Regions from separate parts of the Virgibacillus dakarensis genome, predicted to be linked through region 2. Evidence: riboswitches for the same ligand, from Rfam matches in the RefSeq annotation. Region 2 holds a riboswitch; the other holds the start of a gene.
What was found. A riboswitch is a leader RNA that binds a small molecule or an ion and turns the genes downstream of it on or off. The one in region 2 is predicted to bind S-adenosylmethionine.
Positions count from the first base shown of each region.

Region 1 (7,879 bases), 790 kb from region 2:
TGATAAAAATCCGTTTGAATTATCAGGCGGTCAAAAACAAAGGGTGGCCATAGCGTCAATGATTGCATTGGATCCAGAAATTATTATTTTAGATGAGCCAACCTCACAACTTGATCCCAAAAGCAGTGAAGATATTTTTAAAATCCTTCATCTGTTAAAAGACCAAGGCAAGACCATTTTGCTTGTGGAGCATAAGGTGGATTTATTAGCGGAGTATTGTGATGAAACATTATTAATGAATAAAGGGGAGCTTGTTATGACAGGTCCCGTAAAGGAAATTTTGTCTAATCCGATGGTATTGCAGTACGGCGGACAGCTGCCGCAAGTCGCATTATATTATATAAAAAAAGCGAAGGATACGAATATGAAAACAACAAATCTGATACCATTAACAGTCAAGGAAGTCTATGAAGGCTTGCAAAAGGATGGTGAGGTATAAGTGGCTTTTTTATCTTTGAAAAATGTTTCGTACGCCTATCCGAACGGCTATGAAGCTGTCCAAGATGTTAATCTTGATTTCGAATTAGGGGAATCTGTTGCCATTATCGGGCAGAATGGTGCGGGGAAGACGACAACAGTAAAACTAATGAATAGGTTGTTAACACCAACAAAAGGTGACGTGTTAGTGGATGGTGTCTCTACTAAGGGAAGAACAACTGCGGCGATTTCCCGAATGGTTGGTTACGTGTTTCAAAATCCTGACGACCAGATTTTTCAGGACACGATTTATAAAGAGATTGCATATGGCCCGAAAAATCAGAAATTGGGGGCTAGTGAAGTTGAAGAAAGGATAAAAGATGCTGCTGACATTTGCGGATTAACCGAGTCATTGCAGGAACATCCTTATAATTTACCTTATTCAAAGAGGAAGTTTATAACCATTGCTGCGGTATTGGCAATGGATCCGAATGTGATTATTCTCGATGAACCTACTGCTGGACAAGACAGGGAATCACTTAAACGTTTAGGCAATATTATTAACTATTTATCGGAAAATCATAAAACAGTGATTACAATTACACATGATATGGAATTTGTTGTGCGCGAATTTAAACGGGTGATTGTTTTTGCTGCTAAACAAAAACGAAGAGATGCATCACCCAAGGAAATATTTTGGGATGAAAAACTGCTGGAATTCAGTGATTTAAAACAACCTTACATTTGCCAGCTTGCTGCTATTCTAGGGTATAAAGATGTATTAACGATTGAGGACTTATTGGAAAGGGAGAAAAATGAAAAACATTCTAATTGATTGTGATCCAGGACACGATGATGCATTAGCTATATTAACAGCTATTGCTAATGCTGAGAAAATAAATATTTTAGGAATTACTACTATAGGCGGTAACCAAACATTAGAAAAGGTCACTGCAAATGCAAAGAATATATTGGAGTTTGTGAATTCGGATATTCCGTTAGCAACAGGACAATCAGGTCCTTTGACAAAAGAGTTACGAATTGCACCAGAAGCTCATGGTGATAGTGGAATGGATGGCCCTTACTTTAATGGAGAAGATTATCCAATCTCTTCAAAGAATGCTATTACATTTATGTATGAAAAAATTATGAAGTGCGATCAAAAGGTGATTCTAGTTGGGTTAGGTCCATTGACAAATATAGCGTTATTAATCAAAGTATTTCCAGAGTTGCAGGAAAAAATAGAATACATTAGCATTATGGGCGGAGGACTTAACCATGGCAATGTAACACCTCTTTCTGAATTTAATACGTATGTAGATCCTGAGGGGGCACAAATTGTTTTCCATTCTGGCATTCCCGTGGTTATGTCTGGTTTGGATGTTACGGAGAAGGCGGAAATAACAGTAAAGGAAATTGATTCACTAAAAGATAAAGGTAGGGTTAGTCATTTAGCTTACGAACTGCTACATTTTTACAACAAATCCGGAAGACAATTTGGCTTTATACACAGTCCTATTCATGATTTATGTGCAGTTGCTTATATAGTAAACCCAGAAATGTTTTCTGGTACTTCTTATTATGTCGATGTTGTGACAGATGGGAAAGCAAGAGGTTTAACTTTTGCTGATAAAAGGTTAGTGACTGATAAAGGTAAAAACACGCTAGTATTAGAAGGTGTTGATCGGGAAATGTTTGTATGTTTATTGTTAGATGCATTGGAGTTGTTGGATGGAGAGTAGGTTGTGAGAAAATGTGGTGGGCATTTAGATAAATCATGCTTGTCTTACCATTGGAAATCATGTATCATGTGACCCCAGCATATATAGCGGAAGTGCTGTTTGAAAAATTAAATTCTTTCCCTTGACTAAATCCTATTATAAAGCTAAAATTAGACAACAACTACATATTCATTTCTTATCCAGAGAGGTGGAGGGACTGGCCCATTGAAGCCTCAGCAACGGACATTTGTACTGTGCTAATTCCAGAAGCGTAAAGCTTGAAGATAAGAAGAGCTGCCTATGAATTCTCAACCTCTTCTTATTTAGGAAGGGGTTATTTATATTTTAAAAGGAGTTGGAAGAAATGACGAAAATAGCGACAAAAGCACCGTTCCGAGCAGATGTTGTTGGAAGTTTTCTACGTCCTCAGGTACTTAAGGAAGCAAGGGATAACTATCAACAGGGAAAGATTTCTAGGGAAGATTTACGTTCAATAGAAGATGTAGAAATTGCTAAGCTAGTAGAGAAACAGAAGGAAGCAGGTCTCCAGGCAGTTACGGATGGGGAATTCCGGAGAAAATATTGGCATGCCGATTTCATTGGAGGCATTGAAGGAATTCGTACATTTGAAGTGGAGGTACCTGGTTTCTTTCAAGGAGAAATGAAAACTTTAACATCCTATACCGTAGAATCTGCATTAAGATTCCCTAAAGATCACCCATTTTTGGAAGACTTCCGTTATTTAAAGAGCATTGCAGGAGAACACTTAGCCAAAATAACGATTCCCGGTCCCAACATGATTTTCCATTCCGGTGTTGTGAGTAGCCAACCGTATCTGGATAATCCATCATACCCGACACTTGCAGCTGTGGCAAAAGATATTGCGAAGGTGTATCAAGATGCAATTCAAGCCTTTTATAATGCAGGCTGTCGTTATTTACAATTCGATGATACAAGCTGGGGAGCTTTTCTAGGTCAGAAATTCCGTGAGAAAATCGAAGCAAACGGGTGGAATATTCATGAGTTAATGAAAATGTTTGCCGACATAACGATTGAGGCGCTCGCCAACAAACCAGAAGATATGGTTATCACACTCCATGTTTGCCGAGGCAATTTCAAATCTTCGTGGTTATATGAAGGGGATTATGAAGCAATTTCCAAGCAATTATTTTCACGTGTTCCGGTAGACGCTTTCTTTTTGGAATTTGACGATGAACGTTCCGGTGATTTCACACCGCTCCGATATATTCAACATCAAAAGGTTGTTTTAGGGTTGATTACTTCTAAAGCAGCGGAATTGGAAGATCCGGAAAAGATAAAAGAGCGGGTGGCCCAAGCGACGGAATATGTCGATCTTGATCAGCTTTGCCTCAGTCCCCAATGTGGATTTGCTTCGACTGAAGAGGGAAATCTTATTACGGAAGAGGAGCAGTGGGCGAAGGTACGTCATGTTGTGGAACTTGCACGTGAAATTTGGGATGTATAATTTTGAGCTATGGTGTCAGACCCCACTACTTTTGCTGAGTAGTGGGGTCTGTTGAATTTGAAGAGAAAAAGGTTGAGCTAGATGATGCTGTACAGTGAGAGTGGGAAGAAATGACTAGTTTATGGAATTGTTGTATTTAGTCTAACTGTAGAACGTTTCTAGAACATATCTCACCTCATCATATGTAAAGGTATGGTATAAAGTTTATAGCTCGCGGCGAATTAAGTTCAATTGGCCTTTTTCTACTCGACTAACTGGGAATTTAGTTGAGTAAGTTGCGGATGACGTTTTTCCAATTAAACGTTGTTAGGCCTTATTCATTCAAGCAGTAAAACCATGAAAAACCAGTCAATGTAAAGAATAAATTGGTTAGCGCCCATTGACATTAACCCGTATATAAGCTATATTAAAGCTAACAGAACCCACCACGCCTCTGACTTAAGCGGACCACGGTGGGTCTTTTGACTTTTAGGGGGAAATTAGATGGAAAAAGATAGCCCTATAAAAATGCCCACTACATTTTCCGAACAAATTGAATTATTAAAGTCGAGGAATCTGAATATTGAGGATGCTGAATTTGCAGAAAGGGCCTTAAAGCGAATTAATTATTATAGACTATCCGCATATATGCTAACCCTTAAAACAGATAATGAGTTTATTGAAGGGGCAACCTTTAAGCAATTATTAACGATATATGAGGTAGATCGCAAATTAAGACAATTATTAATGGAGACTTTGGAGAATATTGAAATTGCATTCAGAACACATATTGCTTATCTGATAGCTCATAAATACGGTACACTTGGCTATGAAAATCAAGCAAATTTCTTAGATGAAACTTGGCATGCCCAGTTTCTTTCTGAACTTGAAAGAGCTTTTGCTGCAAGAAGAAAAAGTGAATTATTCATCGAACATCACTACCACAAATACTCTGGTAAATTTCCAATTTGGGTAGCAACAGAAGTCACTTCTTTTGGCACGCTATCGAAGTTATATAAGAACTTGAAAGTAAATGATAAAAAAGAAATCGCCAAAACCTATTATAACGTACCATATACATATATTGAAAGTTGGCTACGAACCTTATCAAATGTTAGAAATGCATGTGCCCACTTTGGTAGGTTATATAATAAGGATCTTACTTTTAGACCAATGCTATTTAATAATGAAAAGAAGCTCATAAGTAATAAAAAGGTCTTTGCTGCAATTTATGTTGCAAAAAGATTACTGACAAAACAGGAGGTTGATCGTTTACTAACAGCACTAGAAGCCTTAATCGATGAGTACGAAGAACAAATAGATCTATCTTGCCTCGGTTTTAAAAGTAACTGGAAGCAGTTGCTCAGAGGCCGGAAGTGATAGTATGAATGGTGGTACATTCAGCTATGATATCGCAAGGAGAAAATTCGACGTTTATGCTCGTTACGTAAGCGTCAAATAATCCCCATCTAATAATTTTACAGGTGGGGATTATTTGACGCTTACATTTAAAAAGTTGTTTATAGTCAGTATAAATCCTATTTACATCACATTCATCTGCTTTCCCCTGGGTTCCTTCTTGTTTTAAATCAGAAACAGCAATAATTCTAGCCTTCTAATTATTGCGGCATCAGCCAATATGTGTACTGGGCAAAGGTAAGAAATCAGAACGAGGAGCTCCTTAACAAATCCATTTACCTCCTTTACCCAGTATGATTTTATATATATGAATCAAAAATATAATCCTTCGCTTCCTATCTCCGTTTTTAAAAGTACTCAGCAAAAATTTCCGGACAAGTCATTTCCTCTACCTAGGGGAAAAACTCTCCCTGTGAAACTTTCGACCCATTAATTAAAATTAACGTAAGGGGGTATAAAAATTGTCTTTATATTTATCCGACAGAATGGAAGAAATTATTAAAATACTCTCTTCAACAAATGGTTTCACCACAAGCAGGAAAATTGCTGAAAAACTGGGGGTGACATCAAGAACAATACGAGAAGATATCAAGATAATTAATGGCAAAATAAATGGTTTCCAAACAAAAATCATATCCAAAAAAAGTAAAGGCTATAAAATTATTGCCGAGTCCCACGAACAGCTCTTTGAATTGCTGCATGAGGTTGATTCAGAAAATCTTCTGTTCGATGTCAATTCCGTCACACCTGAGGATAGGGTGCGATTTATTATGAAAAAGCTTTTATATTCCAATGAAAGCATAAAGATAGAATCATTTATGGAAGAATTATATGTAAGCGATTCAACAATTAAAAATGATCTTATAAAAGTGAAAGAAGTTTTAAAGAAATACAACATCAAAATTGTTAAAGACAACAATGGAATGCGAGCTAAAGGAAATGAGGTAAATAAACGATTTTGCATTTCTGATTACTTCATCTATAGTGAGGAAATCGACAATCGTTTAATCATTAAACTTGTCAATAGTTTTGGCTATCATTTCTCTGATGATGATATCAATAGAGTAAAAGAAATCATTCTTCAAGAATTAAGCGAAAATGATATCGAAATCACAGATGATACATTAAACAAAATCGCTATCCATATAATCATTGCCATTGGAAGGATTAAAAGCGGCCAACCTGTCAGCACCCTCAGCAACATGAATTATCTTAAAAATGAAAGTGAGTACGGAATAGCAAAAAAGATTAACAAATCGATTGAATCCTTGTACAAAATTGCGTTTCCTGAGCAGGAAACAGCCTATACCACCCTGCATTTAGTTGGTAATCGACTAGGTCAAAAAGGAAAAACTCCGGTGCCTGATATAAAGTTGTTTTTAGGCGACGATATCTTCCAATTATCGGTGGATATCATTGAACAAACCAGAATTGGCTTGAAAGGAGTGAATATCAGCGAGGATGAGGAACTGATTTACAGTCTCGGTTTACATCTGAAGCAATTGGTAACGAGACTTACTTTTAATATGAATATCAGGAACCCGTTGGTTGACGAAATAAAAATCAAATATCCCCTGGCTTTTGAAACAGGAGTCATTGCAGCCCACTGTGTAGAGAAAGAAACAGGTTTTCGTGTGAATGAGAATGAAATCGGTTTTTTAGCTTTGCATTTTGGCGCGGCGATTGAAAGGCAACGGTTAAAGCCAACATCCAAGAAAAAGATCGCATTGGTATGTGCCTCAGGTATGGCAACATCGGAACTGCTGCTGACGAAGTTATCTCATGCTTTGGATAACAGCTATAACCTTATCGGCGCTTATGCCCTGCATCAGCTGGAGGAACTTTTAAAACAAAATCCCGATCTTATTCTGACGACTGTAACAATTGAAAAAGAACTCGATATACCTGTTGTTCATGTTCCCTCCATTTTAGATGACAACGATGTATCAGCAATCCAAAGGTCCTTGGAAAAAGTCCATGATAATAAGAAAATCATTAGTCAGTTTTTCAGTAAAGAATTATTTTTTCCAGGTTTAAAAATGAAGACAAAAGAGGAAACACTGGCATTTCTGACGAGAGCAATGATACAGCAGGGGTATATAGACTCAAGAATCGAAAAGTCCATCATGGAACGTGAGCGGATCGCTTCAACCTCTATTGGAAACATGGTTGCGATTCCACATCCGTTGAATACGGTCTCCAACCAATCTTTCATATGTACAGCAATATTGGATAGGCCATTAAAATGGTCTGACAATGAAGAGGTTGAATTGGTCATGATCATCCTGTTGGAAAAAAGATTGCAGGAAAAGTTTCAAGAGATTTTCGCATCATTGTATGAGATTATCCAGTCATCCGAAAATGTCCAGAGCTTGTGCAAGAAAAGAAATTTTGATGAATTTCTGGAATTCATTGACTCAATTTAGTAAGGAGAATCATCTATGAATTATTCAGAATTAATAAATGAACATCTGATTGACCTAAATGTTAAGGCGAAAACTAAAGAAGATGCATTAAGAGAAGTTGCTAATATCGCTTTTAATGCCGGCCGTGTGGAAAGTGCAGAAGCCTATTTGAATGGAATGATGGAAAGAGAAAACACATCAACAACCGGATTCGGTGGAAGGATTGCGATTCCGCATGCCAAAATTGATGAAGTTATCAAACCTACCATCAGTGTAGTAAAGCTAGAAGAAGCCGTAGATTGGCAGGCAATGGATGATAGGCCTGTACAGTTATTGATTGCATTGGCTGTCCCGACGAAGCAGGAAGGAACCGTTCATCTGCAATTATTGGCAAAGTTATCTGAGAACCTCATGGAAGATGAATTCACAGGTGCCTTACTGTCAGCTGATAC
Region 1 covers NZ_LT732554.1:1,727,002-1,734,880, forward strand. Annotated here, with positions in the region: gene CZ382_RS18015 (energy-coupling factor ABC transporter ATP-binding protein) at 1-439, shown strand, start outside; gene CZ382_RS18020 (energy-coupling factor ABC transporter ATP-binding protein) at 440-1,252, shown strand; gene CZ382_RS18025 (nucleoside hydrolase) at 1,233-2,159, shown strand; SAM riboswitch class I at 2,332-2,429, shown strand; gene CZ382_RS18030 (5-methyltetrahydropteroyltriglutamate--homocysteine S-methyltransferase) at 2,503-3,624, shown strand; gene CZ382_RS18035 (Abi family protein) at 4,108-4,983, shown strand; gene CZ382_RS18040 (BglG family transcription antiterminator) at 5,484-7,448, shown strand; gene CZ382_RS18045 (PTS sugar transporter subunit IIA) at 7,464-7,879, shown strand, end outside.
Region 1: another riboswitch for S-adenosylmethionine. It lies ahead of CZ382_RS18030 (5-methyltetrahydropteroyltriglutamate--homocysteine S-methyltransferase); the one in region 2 lies ahead of metK (methionine adenosyltransferase).

Region 2 (7,879 bases):
AGATGTGTTCAAAAAAACCGCTTATCATTGGTGACTTTTTGAACATCATCCGTTTATAACGAAAATTATTGTTCAGGTTTATACAATGGCCCTGCCTGAACAATTTGCTCACTTGCTTTAGTGAATTTCCTGAAGTTATCATGAAATTTTAGCGCAAGCGCTTTTGCTGCATCATCATAGGCTGATTTATCAGTCCATGTATTTCGTGGTATGAGCACCTCGTCGGGAACACCGGGTACGTGCATTGGAATTTCCAAGCCAAAGATGTCTTCTTTGACTGTCTCAACAGTATTTAATTCACCTTCTAATGCGGAATGAACCATTGCTCTCGTGTAGGAAAGTTTTATACGATTGCCTACACCATATGAACCACCCGTCCAGCCTGTATTCACCAGGAACACATTGGAATTGAACTGGTCGATTTTCTCCCCCAGCATTTCGGCGTAGGTTGACGGTGCTAAAGGCAAAAACGGTGAGCCAAAGCATGCTGAGAACGTTGCCTGTGGTTCGGTTACACCACGCTCTGTACCTGCCAGCTTACTCGTGTATCCACTTAAAAAATGATACATCGCCTGCTCTTTCGTTAGTTTGCTGATTGGTGGCAGTGTGCCTGATGCATCAGCAGTTAAAAAGATAATGGTATTTGGATGGCCAGCGACACTAGGTGTAACGATGTTATCGATATTTTCCAGCGGATATGCTGCCCGGGTATTTTCAGTTAATATCGTGTCGTCATAGTCCGGCAGCCGTGATTCTTCATCAATGATGACATTTTCCAGGACGGAGCCAAACCGGATTGCATTAAAAATTTGTGGTTCCTTTTCATAGGAAAGGTTGATACATTTCGCATAACAGCCGCCTTCAATATTAAAGACGCCATTTGGGCTCCAGCCGTGTTCGTCATCGCCAATTAGCCGGCGATATGGATCAGCAGACAGTGTCGTTTTACCTGTCCCGGACAGGCCAAAGAATAACGCGACGTCACCTTCCTGACCAACGTTTGCCGAGCAATGCATGGATAAAATATCCTTTTGCGGCAGCAAATAATTCATAACCGAGAAAATCGATTTTTTGATTTCTCCGGCATATTCCGTTCCGCCGATTAAGATGATCCGGCGCTTGAAGGAAACGAGAATGAACGTTTCCGAGTTTGTTCCATCGACTGCTGGATCTGCTTTATATGTTGGTGCAGAGACCACTGTAAATTCGGCTTTATGTGTTTTAAGCTCTTCATCTGACGGTGTAATAAATAATTGTCTGGCGAACAAGTTGTGCCATGCATATTCGTTAATAACCTGAATCGGCAGGCGATGCTTTTTATCTGCTCCGGCAAACCCCTTAAAAGAATATAATTCGTTCTTATCTTTCAAAAAGGCCACAACTTTTTCGTATAGCCGGTCAAATTTATCTTCATCAATTGCCTGGTTCACAAGACCCCAGTCGATAAATTGTTCACAAATGTCATCCTTTACGATAAACTTATCTTTAGGTGAACGTCCAGTATATTTTCCGGTAGTTGCCTGGATAGCACCGGTTGCCGTTAATATCCCTTCATTTCTGGCCAATATTTTTTCTACAAGACATGGTACCGATAAGTTGTGCTGGATGTTCCCTTGTGCTAAAAGTTCATCTGCCAATGTTGATCGTTCCATCGATTTCATATATGATACCTTCCTTTTTGATGGATTTTTATCGTCCTATATACGTTTTACTGCGAATCTGGTTATTAGTATAACACATTTATTTAATTAGTCCATACTAATTTAATGTTTTATTTAAAATGTTATGCAATGGCTGTGAAAAGTTGACAGAAGGGAGGGATTTCGGGTAGGATATAGTCTGAACGGACTCTCTTATTCAGAGCTGGTGGAGGGACAGGCCCGATGAAGCCCGGCAACCATCACAATAGTGAAAAGGTGCTAATCTGATGCAAGGATATTTCCTTGAACAATAAGAGCGAAAGGCCACAACTCCTTTCCTCATGCATGCAGGAAAGGCTTTTTTGTTTTTAAAGGAATATTTACTGAAATATATAGAGTTCCGTACCACGATTTAAAGGGAGAGATTTGGCCTATGGCTGCAAATCGTCGTTTATTTACATCTGAATCGGTAACAGAGGGCCATCCAGATAAAATTTGTGACCAGATTTCAGATGCGATTTTGGATGAAATTTTAACGAAAGACCCGAATGCCCGTGTTGCCTGTGAGACTACAGTGACTACAGGATTAGTATTGGTTTCAGGAGAGATTTCTACTAGTACCTATGTAGATATTCCCGCCATTGTTAGACAAACCATTAAAGATATTGGCTATACAAGGGCAAAATTCGGATTTGATGCAGAAACATGTGCCGTGCTTACGGCAATTGATGAACAATCACCGGACATTGCTGGTGGGGTAGATACTGCATTGGAAGCACGTCAAGGAAAAATGTCAGATGAAGAGATTGCTGCAATCGGTGCAGGGGATCAGGGCTTAATGTTTGGCTTTGCTTGTGATGAAACGGAGGAATTAATGCCATTGCCGATAGCGTTAGCACATAAATTGGCAAAACGATTGGCAGATGTCCGGAAAGATAAAACACTTGCATACCTAAGACCTGATGGGAAAACCCAGGTAACAGTCGAATATGATGAACAGGATAACCCGGTAAAGGTGGATACGGTTGTTATTTCTACGCAGCATCATCAGGATATCTCAACCGAACAGATTGAAAAAGATTTGATTGAGCATGTTATTCGTCCAATTGTACCTGTGAATTTATTAGATGAAACAACCAAGTATTTTATCAACCCGACCGGCCGCTTTGTTATTGGTGGGCCACAAGGGGATGCCGGATTAACGGGTCGGAAAATTATTGTCGACACGTATGGCGGCTATGCCCGGCATGGCGGAGGCGCATTCAGCGGAAAAGATGCAACAAAGGTAGATCGTTCAGCAGCATATGCCGCTCGTTACGTGGCGAAAAATATTGTAGCTGCAGGACTTGCTAAAACGTGTGAAGTACAGCTTGCCTATGCGATCGGTGTTGCTGAACCGGTATCGATAGCGATTAACACATTTGATACCGGAATTGTCAGCGAAGAAAAGCTGGTGGCAGCGGTCCGGGAATTGTTCGATTTGCGTCCGGCAGGCATCATCCGCATGCTTGATTTGCAACGACCAATTTTCAAAAATACCGCCGCATACGGACATTTTGGCAGAACCGACATCTTATTTCCGTGGGAGAGAACGGATAAGGTTGAAGAATTGAAGGCATTAGTGAAGAAATAATTTCAAATTGAAAATAGATCACGTCTTCTGATTAAAGGGAGGACGTGATTTTTAATAATTTTTGATATTATTTGAGGGCTCTTTCCATATCGAAATAAACAATCATTTATGGTATACTCGGGAAAGGTACTATTACGAATCTTGAGAGTGAGGCTAGAGCATGTGTGGATTTATTGGGATGATCCGCAATCATCCGAGTATGCCTAATGAAGAGACAATACATGTATTTGAACAGCAAAACAATATTATCACCCACAGAGGGCCGGATGATGAAGGTTATTTTCACGATGAATATGTATCATTTGGGTTTAGACGTTTAAGTATTATTGATATAGAAAGCGGCCAACAGCCATTGAGCTATGATGATGAAAAAATATGGCTTATTTTTAATGGTGAAATTTATAATTATGTAGAACTGCGTGAGGATTTAATAAAAGAAGGGTATTCCTTTGCAACAGAGTCAGATACTGAAGTAATTGCCGCATTATTTGCTAAACATAAAGAACAGGCGTTTACTTATTTGCGAGGTATGTTTTCTATTTTGGTATGGGATAAGGAAAACGAAACATTATATGGTGCGCGTGACCCGTTTGGTATTAAGCCATTGTTTTACCGGGAAACAGAAGAGGGTACTATTTTTGCCTCGGAGAAAAAAAGTATTTCGTTAATGATGGAAAAAGAAGAAGTAAGTGATGAAGCATTACAGCACTATTTAAGCTTCCAATTTGTACCGGAGCCATTAACGATGACGACGGGGATTAAAAAGGTGGAGCCCGGCCATTATTTCGTGAAAAAGCCTGGTCAAGCTCTTTCCTTTACCCGCTACTGGCATGCGACATTTAATCCCGTTTTGATGGACAAACAGGATTGGATCAAGCGTATTCAAGACGTGATGTATGATTCCGTAAATGTTCATATGCGAAGCGATGTGCCAGTTGGATCGTTTTTATCGGGTGGGATTGATTCAACCTTGATCGTTGCGATGGCAAGGGAATTCAATCCAACCATTAAGACGTTCTCGGTCGGATTTGAACGGGAAGGCTTTTCCGAAGTTGATGTTGCCAAAGAAACAGCGGAAAAATTAAATGTGGAAAATATCTCTTATATTATTTCACCTGAGGAATACGTGGATAAGCTCCCAAAAATTATGTGGCATATGGATGATCCACTGGCAGATCCGGCATGTGTACCGCTGTATTTTGTCGCTAGAGAAGCCCGGAAACATGTAACAGTTGTTTTATCTGGTGAAGGATCGGATGAATTATTCGGTGGCTATAACATTTATCGGGAACCAGAATCTTTGAAGCTGTTCGAATCCATTCCAAGGCCTGCAAAAAATCTGCTGGCTAGAGTAGCAGACGTGTTGCCAGAAGGGGTGAGAGGAAAGAGCTTCCTGGAACGTGGGACAACACCGCTTCGCGAGCGTTATATTGGCAATGCGAAAATGTTTGAGGATGAAGAAAAACGGCAAATTTTACAGCATTATAATGAAAATCTGTCCTATCGGGAGATCACTGGGAAACTTTTTGACAATGTAGCAAATTATCCATTAGTTAACCAAATGCAGTACGTTGATATTCATACCTGGATGCGCGGAGATATTTTACTGAAGGCGGACCGGACAACAATGGCAAATTCACTTGAGCTGCGTGTCCCGTTTTTAGATAAAGAAGTATTCCGTGTCGCCAGTGAAATACCAGTTGATCTAAAAATTGCCAACGGAACAACAAAGAGTCTTTTGCGTGAAGCATCGCGTGGAATTGTTCCAGATCATGTGCTTGACCGTAAAAAGCTTGGATTCCCTGTACCAATTCGCCATTGGCTGAAGAACGAATTAAATGGCTGGGCAAAACAGCTGATCCATGAAAGCGAGACAGATCATTTGCTCTATAAATCTTTTATTCTTGAATTGCTTGAGGCACATTGCCAAGGCAGGGGAGACTACAGCAGGAAGATTTGGACCGTGTTAATGTTCATGCTGTGGCATCAGATTTTTGTGGAAAATAAATTTGATATTGCTGAATTGAGCAAACCCGATTTTGTAGTGGAACCTGTTATAGGGGAAAAACAATTCTAAACGAGTGGGAACTTTGTCGGATGGGTAGAAATACTATCGGAATCGGAAATATTATCCAAAATGAGTAAAATACTATCCGAAAATGCAAAATACTATCCAAAATCGGGTAAATACTATCCGAAAATACAAAATACTATCGGAAACAGGTCAAATACTATCCAAACGACTAGAAATACTATCAGAATCGGAAATACTACCAAAAACAGGTAAAATATCCAAGAGTAAAAAGCAGGCGATTACGCTATAATATCGTAATCGCCTGCTTTCCCATTTGGATCCATGCAGCTTTAAATTCCTCAATCGGAGCTTTTTTATTGCGCTTTAATGGATCATTGAAATAGATATAGTCCTGGTCATAGCCGGTTATCAGTACCGAGTGTTCCCGCATTGTTACGTTGACTGGACCGTCTTTCGTTTGCCAGGTAATAAATTGATTCTTAGGCAGTTTTTTATAGGCGGCGTTGATAATAACCCAGATAGGACGGTCGTGATTTAATTGGTTGATAATTTCAGTAAAATCCTGCCCGGAAAAATCAAGCACCCGTTCCCCGGCATAATCCATGGCAAGTTCCGTTACCGGTTTGTGGTATACGCCAAGCCCCGGTGTGGAAAATGAATACATATCACCGACGAACCCTTCATTCGGATTACCGAAATGAATCCCTTCTTCCGTCTTTTTATATGGCGTTGGGTCACGCTTTACCCGTTTTGCTAATTCCAGCTTGTCTACATGAATGTCATGGTAGGCCAAGAGCATTGCCAGGCTTGTAACTTCACAGCCGCGCGGTAATTCAGGCAGCTGGCCAATTAACGGTGCTTTTAACCGTACGGATTCCTTCACTTGCCCCTGTTCATTTGATGTCATTGCTTCTGCAGGCTCTATCAGTTTCAGATCGTTTTGCGTGGGCAACAGGTTTTTCACCGAAGCAACTAGTACAGATTTATGTTCATTTACGTACATAGAACCAATAGTAATCGAGGTTATGGTAAAGAGAACGCCATAAAATATAAAGGAATTGCTGATCCATTTCCTCGATATTTTACTACCTGCTACAATGAAATAAATCGCTATGATTCCAGAAAGAAAGAATAGTGTAATGTGCAATTTGGACACTCCAATAATAAAAAACTAACATATTATATATCGGTATTAATTAAGAACCATAAAGCGGCTTGCAGTTCAGCGGTTTCCAAACTAGAAACAGTAAACTGGCTGACGAATGGAACAACCATCTATAATTCAATACCTGTATCTGTATGCTGTTTATAGTATTGCCCTTTTTCCACATATGATTTCCGGACACGTTCCATTTCCGCATAATCTTTTTCTGTCAGTTCCCGAACTACCTTGGCGGGTCTGCCTAATGCCAAGGTGTTTGGGGGTATTTTTTTACCAGGAGGAACAAGGCTTCCAGCACCAATAAAAGCATTTTCGCCAACCTCTGCACCGTCCAAAATAATGGATCCCATGCCGATTAACGCATTTTTACGTATCGTCGCACCATGCAATGTTACCTGGTGACCGACTGTTACATCATCTTCCACAATAGCAGGGTTATCCGGGCTTTGGTGAACCATGGTTAAATCCTGGATGCTGACTCGCTTGCCGATCCGGGTCGGAGCCACATCTCCACGGATTACAGTGCCGAACCAGATGCTTGATTGTTCGCCGATTGTCACATCGCCAATTACAGTTGCATCCTTTGCAATAAATACGGATTTATCAATTTTGGGTAAAATATTTTTATAGTGGCTCATCATGTTATAAACCTCCAAAGTTGAAACTGGGTAAAAAATGTGATGATATAGGTAGTATAGCAAATTTTTCTAAATCTATGGTGTCTAGAATTTGAACGGAGGAAGAAAGTTGGGGAGACATGTACCAGAAACTGCAGTAACCTTGATGCTGACCGTCTACCGTAAAATATTCCCGGCGGTAAAACAAGAATTAGCTTATTGGACGGAAAGGGCACAGCAAATTCCAAATAAAGAGTTGCGTGCGCAGGCACTGGCGAGCATTGCTTCGAAACGATTTCATTGCCAGGGCGGGTCCGTTTATGCGCTGCTTGCACATAAAAGGTGGCGGGAAGCGGCACGATTTATTGTTTCGTATCAAACGATTAGCGATTACCTGGATAATTTGTGTGACCGCAGTACTTCTATGGATCCAGCAGATTTTCGCCTGTTGCATAAAGCAATGGAAGATGCGCTGACCCCGGGGAAGACGATAAAAAATTATTATGCATTAAGGGATGAGCAGGAAGATGGCGGGTATTTAGCCGACCTTGTTCGTACGTGTCAGCAGATTATACAACAATTGGCTGGGTATTCGGTTATTCAACATGAAGTGCTGGAACTAGAGCGATTGTATAGTGATTTGCAGGTCCATAAGCATGTCGCCCTTGAGGAACGGATTCCCCGCTTAATTAACTGGTATGAAAAAGAAAATAGTTGTGATTCGTTAAGCTGGTATGAATTTTCCGCAGCAGCTGGTTCAACACTCGGCATATTCTGTTTGGTTTCTTATTC
Region 2 covers NZ_LT732554.1:2,514,983-2,522,861, forward strand. Annotated here, with positions in the region: gene pckA (phosphoenolpyruvate carboxykinase (ATP)) at 66-1,661, opposite strand; SAM riboswitch class I at 1,851-1,957, shown strand; gene metK (methionine adenosyltransferase) at 2,074-3,273, shown strand; gene asnB (asparagine synthase (glutamine-hydrolyzing)) at 3,434-5,350, shown strand; gene CZ382_RS21595 (C39 family peptidase) at 5,592-6,455, opposite strand; gene CZ382_RS21600 (gamma carbonic anhydrase) at 6,584-7,111, opposite strand; gene CZ382_RS21605 (tetraprenyl-beta-curcumene synthase family protein) at 7,218-7,879, shown strand, end outside.